Halorhodospira halochloris: one gene and its partner. The protein of the gene in region 2 interacts with the protein of the main gene of each other region in a pairwise test. Links are inferred from orthologs where the notes say so. Each region holds a gene or a part of one and is shown on either strand. Other genes may lie near its edges. The genes, in order: HH1059_RS02935 and HH1059_RS07295.

Evidence for each region.
Region 1: the proteins of HH1059_RS07295 (region 2) and HH1059_RS02935 interact in binary tests that used the Escherichia coli proteins (3 or more experiments, as listed by UniProt). The link is inferred for Halorhodospira halochloris from one-to-one orthologs.

The regions. Positions count from the first base shown.
Region 1 is NZ_AP017372.2:602,552-605,869, reverse strand. Bases 1-2,998 are described here. They hold HH1059_RS02935 (aminotransferase class V-fold PLP-dependent enzyme), read right to left. Parts: upstream 2,135-2,998; coding sequence 866-2,134; downstream 1-865. Other genes in these bases: sufD (Fe-S cluster assembly protein SufD), read right to left, coding at 2,232-2,998; HH1059_RS02940 (tetratricopeptide repeat protein), read right to left, coding at 118-831. Also shown: more of sufD, read right to left, coding at 2,999-3,318. UniProt on the Escherichia coli protein: Cysteine desulfurases mobilize the sulfur from L-cysteine to yield L-alanine, an essential step in sulfur metabolism for biosynthesis of a variety of sulfur-containing biomolecules.
Region 2 is NZ_AP017372.2:1,591,882-1,595,075, forward strand. The notes cover bases 134-3,007. They hold HH1059_RS07295 (SufE family protein), read left to right. Parts: upstream 134-1,293; coding sequence 1,294-1,722; downstream 1,723-3,007. Other genes in these bases: HH1059_RS07285 (slipin family protein), read right to left, coding at 134-165; rlmM (23S rRNA (cytidine(2498)-2'-O)-methyltransferase RlmM), read left to right, coding at 252-1,256; HH1059_RS13585 (hypothetical protein), read left to right, coding at 1,810-1,983; HH1059_RS07300 (alpha/beta hydrolase), read left to right, coding at 2,103-3,007. Outside these bases: more of HH1059_RS07285, read right to left, coding at 1-133; more of HH1059_RS07300, read left to right, coding at 3,008-3,146. UniProt on the Escherichia coli protein: Participates in cysteine desulfuration mediated by SufS. Cysteine desulfuration mobilizes sulfur from L-cysteine to yield L-alanine and constitutes an essential step in sulfur metabolism for biosynthesis of a variety of sulfur-containing biomolecules.

The DNA of each region.
Region 1 (3,318 bases), 990 kb from region 2 along the record:
GCGATTCTTACCGATCCAGCTGCCATGGATAGCGCCACCAACCTCTCCCGCGAATGATTGCAAAGCTTAGCGCTCCAGGGCTCAGCGCTCCAGGAGAGTTGCGCAGCTCAACTGGCTTTAGAAGCTCCCTGGCGCCATCTGCGGGGAAGGGGGTTGTTGCTGGCCGCCAAAAGGTGCTTGCTGAGCAGGCCCCGGTGCGCCCATGCCCCCACCTTGTCCTGGACCGGCTGGCTGTTGTTGCCCGCCGCCTGGAGGAGATGGCATCTGGCCACCGCTTTCGTACCTACTCGCAGTTTGGGCAGCCTGTTGTGCCCCCTGAGTGTCACCCACTTGCATACGCGAGGCAGCTATTAACCACCAACTCTCCCGCAGCACGTCATTATTATTGCCACCCCGGCTAATAGCACGCTGAGCCAGGTTTTCCGAGCGCTGGAAATCGCCCAACTGATACCTGACAGCCGCCAACTTCTGTAGCAATACCGGATGATCAGGCTCCTGCTCTAGCGCCGACTCTAAACTCTCCGCTGCACTATGGTAATTGCCCGCCTCATACGCCTCCCGCGCTTGCCTAGAGAGACCACTCACCCCCTGCTCTCTTCCCCAACCAGGCGATTGACCCTGTTGCCGGCGATCATCAGCGCTTCGTTGATCTTGATGGAGCCACCCTGATCTGTCGTCACTACCATCATCCTGCTGGGAATCCCGGCCAGCAGCCTGGGGCTGCCGAGAGTCCTGCGCCTGAGGCGCACCCCCCTCCTCGGGAGGCACATAGCAGCCTGCAATATGGATCAAGCCACTAACGATAACCACAGCCCCCAAGCCACGTATCATCTTCTGTTACCTCGGTCAGATGCTTGCTGGTACCTCATTGTATGTTAGCAAACATGCGTGAGATCTTCCCAAGTCCTACAACTAGTTGATCAATATCCTCGTAACCGTTGTACAGGCCAACTGAGGCTCGCACAGTAGCTGGAACACCGTAACTCTCCATTAAGGGCTGAGTACAATGATGGCCAGCCCGGACTGCAATACCCTGCTCATCTAGCAGCATAGCCACGTCGTTCGGATGAGGTCCAGCCATTACAAAGGAAATCGCGCCGGCACGCTTATCGGGCTTACCGATTAAACTTACACCTTCAATCTGAGCTATTCGCTCAACCGCGTACTCCAGCAGTGCCTCCTCGTGTTCAGCGACTTGGCGACGATCAAAGGAATTTAAGTAGTCAATAGCGGCCCCCAGACCTATAGCACCGGCAATGTTCGGGGTGCCGGCTTCAAAACGTGCCGGCGGCTCGGCAAATTCAGTACCACCAAAAGAGACACGTTTAATCATATCCCCGCCACCTTGGTATGGCTGCATCTGCGCGAGAAGATCATACCGCCCGTAAAGGACACCTATGCCGGTCGGCCCGTAGACCTTATGCCCGGAGAAGGCATAAAAATCCGCCTCAAGCTGCTGCACATCTATAGGCAGATGCGGCGCCGCCTGCGCCCCGTCTACCAGCACCGGGATTCCCCGTCCCTTGGCCATAGTTACTATATCGCTTACCGGGTTAACAGTACCTAAAGTATTGGAGACGTGGCTTACGCTTACCAGCTTGGTTCGCTCATTCATAAGTTCAGCGACCGAGTCCAGCTCGATTTCGCCTTGATCGTTTATTGGCACCACCCGTAGTTTGGCCCCACAGCGCTGCTCAAGCAGCTGCCAGGGAACAATATTGGAATGGTGTTCAAGGTGCGTGATAAGGATCTCGTCACCCGGCTCAAGACGCGGCGCGAGAAATGAGCTAGCAACCAGATTAATTGCCTCGGTTGTGCCGCGTACAAAGATTATTTCGCGTGAGTCGGGAGCGTTGATGAACTCCTTGGCCTTGGAGCGAGCTGCCTCAAACTCCCGAGTGCACTCCTGAGAGAGGGTATGCAAACCACGATGGACGTTAGCGTAGTAGCGCCTATAGCAGTCCATCTCTGCATCAATCACTGCTTGAGGTTTCTGGGCACTAGCGGCGCTATCCAGATAGATTAGCCTCTTATCCTGCAAGCGGCGTTGCAAGACTGGAAAGTCAGCGCGGACGCTCTCGACATCGAACGCTTTAGCGGCTGTAGCGACAGCCATGTCAATATCTTTGCTCATATCACGCTACCAATCAGCAAGGGGACAGGGAGTTTATGGCGCCACCCACTAGCGCTTAAACACAATTGGAGTAGTACGTCACTCACCACGGCAGCCTTTAGCCGTGCTCGCCTGCAACCAAAGAGAGAAAATCATCGAGACGCTTCAGCTCATACTCTGCGGCTAATGAAACCGGGCAATAATCAATCGCTTGTGCCGCAAAGGCCCTAATCAACAAAGACTTAGCAGTCTGCTCATCTATGCCACGGGCGCGCATGTAGAAAATCGCTTGTTCATCCAACTCCCCTGCGGTAGCACCATGGCTACACCGTACATCATCTGCATATATCTCCAAGCGCGGTACTGAGTGTGCTAGCGCTAGCGGGCTAAGCAGCAAGTTACGGTTCTGCTGCTCGGCATCGGTCTTTTGTGCACCCGGATCAACGTGCACCATACCGTCGAAAAGGCTCTCCGAGCGCCCCGCCAGCACCCCTTTAAAGAACTGCCGACTGCGCGTCTGCTCACAGCAGTGACGAACCGAACTATGGTGCTCTACAAAGCGGCGTTTATCACTGAGATGGAATCCTGTCAGGCTGGCATCACCACCCTCACCTCTAAGAGCCGCAGCCATCTCGACCCTTACCTGGTCACCCCCTTGCACATAACTATGGAATGATACTTCGGCAGCAGCAGCAACATCGGCAGTTACCGCGCCCAGCTGATGGCCATTATCACCCTCTTCACTAATCCGCGCCACCTCAGCACTGCCGTTAGCAGCGACAAAGAATTCACTGACCGGGGTACTGGTGTAGTCGACCCCATCCGCGCCCCCGTGCCACTCGATTAGTTGCAGTTCGGCCCCCTCAGCAACCTCAACCAGTAGGCGCGGATAACAAATACTGGAGTCGGCCTGGGCAGTTGAGTAACTCGCCACCAACAACGGTCTGTCGGGCTTAACTTGCGGCTTTACGTGGACAAACAGGGCATCACGTAGCAGGGCGGTGTTCAATGCAACGATTGGGTTAGCCTGCAGATCTACACTGCTGGAGAGCCTATGCGACCAATCCTCAATGTCCGTAGCCTGCAAGCCGCCGCTAAGGCTAGACAGAGTTATCCCCTCAGGCAGTAGATCCAAATCGGAAAGGCACCAGTCAAGCTGGCCATCAACAAAGACCAACCGCGGCCCAGAATCGACCGGCAGCAAC
Region 2 (3,194 bases):
CATCTGCTGGATGACCGGGATTACGATGATCAGGCCAGGGCCTTTGACCCGCCAAAAGCGGCCAAGCTGGAAGATTACCCCACGCTCATACTCGCGCAAGATCCTGATGGCCGAGGCAAGAATAGAGATCAGTATCGCCAAAACTATAATTAGAGCGGTTTCCATAATCGGTCTCCTCGTTGTCTGGCTCTTCACCCAGCATACTGCCTGCTACTGTGACTTTACCAGCCCATTTAGTAACATCCCCTGCCATGCAAACTAAAGGATGGCTTTTTCACTGCCGCAGCGGCTATGAGTCGACCCTTGCCAGCGAAGTCAGTGCTGCTGCTGACAGCTTGGGGGTACACGGTTTTTGCCGCGCTCGCAAGGGCGATGGCTTTGTGGTATTTGAGGTGCTGAGCACAGATGTGCCGCCACCGCCGCAGTTGATCTTTGCCCGCAGCGGGTCAACCCTGCTAACCGAGCTGGACAATTTACCGAAGGGCCAAAGGGCCGAACACATCGCCGCATCACTGCAGCAAAACCTTGGCAGCGCAACCCCTTGGGTTGAATATCCGGATAGCCCCGAGGGACGTCACCTAGCGCGTTTCTGTCGCCGCTTTAGCGGCGCTGCTAAACGCACATTAGAAGCCAGTAAGGTTATTGCCGGAGACCCACGTCAACGGCTGCACTTGCTATTCACTGACTCAAGCCGAGTGATAATCAGTGTCAGCACCGACAGCACCTGGCCGATGGGAATACCCCGACTACGCATCCCCAAAACCGCCCCTAGCCGTTCGGCGCTAAAGCTCGAGGAGGCGCTGCTACGCCTCGTGCCCGGGGACGAAACTCCCAGCCCCGGAGAGCATGCTATAGATTTAGGAGCTGCCCCTGGCGGCTGGAGCTGGATAATGCGTCAACGCGGTGCTAAAGTAACTGCCGTCGACAACGGGCCACTAGCCAGGCAATTGGCAGATGACCCCGGTGTTGTCCACCTCGAACAGGACGCATTCCGTTATCGCCCTGCCCAGCCTGCCGACTGGTTGTTGTGTGATGTTGTTGACCGCCCCCATGGGGTTGCTAAACTTATCTACAGGTGGTTTGAAAAAAGACTTTGCAAAGCGGCGGTTTTCAATCTTAAACTGCCGATGCGCGAGCCGTTAAATACGGTAAAAAGTTGCCTCAAGGTAGTGTCAGCAAGCGGAGTTCGCGTGCACGCAGCACAGCTCTACCATGACCGCGAAGAGATTACAGTTTACGCGAGATTGGTTGAGTGATTTTATACCTTCGGTTAACGGGTGATTGTAAAAAGAAATGACACTGGACGAGTTGAAAGAGAGCTTTGAACTGATCGATGACTGGGAAGAACGCTATAGGATTTTGATAGAGCTAGGCAATAACCTTCCCCATTTTCCCGAAGAGCAACGCATAGAAGCCAATCGTGTAGAGGGCTGCACCAGCAACGTCTGGCTTATCAGTAAGCGAGATGAGGAGGATCCGCAGCGCCTTATTTTCCTTGCCGATAGTGACGCGTATATTGTCAAAGGGCTTATCTCTCTGGTATTGATGGCCTATTCTGGGGCGACACCAGAGCAGATCAGAAAAACCGATATTCGCGATATATTCCAAACTCTCGGCTTAGAAAAGAACCTAAGCCCCAACCGTCGTGATGGTTTCTACTCGATGGTTGATCGGATTCACGAGTTAGCAGCGCAGGCAGAAGCCGCGGAAACACGAGCCTAGGGCTTAATCCGGCTAGTACAATCACCTAGACTAAACAGTAAAATGCTAAACAATCAGAGAGCAACAGATAATCGACAGGGCGTGTTGATGAACAGTGAATCGACTCAATCCAAGAACAAACTACAGGAAACACTAAGCAATTACTCCTTAACAGAACTGCAGGAATTGCTTGCAGCCATAGACAGAGAGATTGAAGTGCGCTCATTCGCGGAAAGCATAGAAGCGCAGATGAGACTATTTATGCGCCGACGTGAACAATAATGAAGCCATCTGGTCAAACAAAGGCCTTTCATGTGTCCGATAGATAGATTGTTTGACCGAATGTTGATGGCATTAGGGAGTTCCCCTAGAGCTACTCGGAGCGGGTGAATCATTATTTAATGCAGCGCATAACAGCCATAAAAACACTGCTGTTTTGTTCTCTATGCTGCGCCAGCTTAGCTAGCGCGGCAGATCAGAGGCATAGTGACCAACTCCCTGCTGTAGAGGACCTAGCGGAACAGCAATCGCCAGGCTGGAGCGCAACCCATATCGTTACCGCGGATGACTATGGCCTCCCCTACCGCTACTGGTATCCGCAGGATCATGAGCCTGAAGCCATAGTACTCGGTCTCCACGGACTCAATGACTATAGCGCCGGCCTGAGCACGTTGGCCGAATACCTGGCCGAAAACCATAACGTCGCGACATACTCATACGATCAGCGTGGGTTTGGGGCTACAGCTGACCGCGGCTCATGGGCCGGGAAGGAAAAATTGCTTAGCGACGCTGAGTTGGTCTCTGAGCTTCTTGCCGAGCGCTATCCGGATAAGCCTCTGTTCATAGTCGGGCACAGCATGGGCGGCGGTATAGCTATCCGCTTAGCGGCTGAGCGTCAACCCGAGCATGTCGATGGATTAGTCTTGATCGCACCAGCAGTCTGGGGCCGTGATGAAATGCCGTGGTACCAACGCTCAGGGCTGTGGCTCGCTACCCATTTAATACCACAACTGGAACTGCGGGGCGATTGGGTTGGAGTGGAGCCTACAGACAACCCGCAAGAGCTGGAAAAATGGCACAACGACCCGCTTATCCAACAAAGCGTTAAAGCTGAAACACTGGAGAAGGTTACTGAACTTATGGGTAAGGCGTTAGAGGCCACTAAAAAGCTGCGTCTACCGGCACTAATCCTCTACGGCGAGAGAGATGAAGTGGTCCCTGCTGAGCCTATCTGCGCAATGCTCGAACGCCTCCCAGAGCCGCCTACCGGGAAGTGGCGATTTGCCCTCTACCCAGATGGATATCACATGCTTACCAGAGACTTGCAGCGCCAACTAGTGCTACAGGATATAGGCGCCTGGATCAGCCATGGTCACCGCGATGCAGACTTACCCTCTGAACACGAAAAAGACCGCCAAGAGGCACTGCAAGCCCTTTGCCGATAGGGAGCTTCACAAATCTCACCCTGGAGCCACTCAGCTATCCCGGTGCGG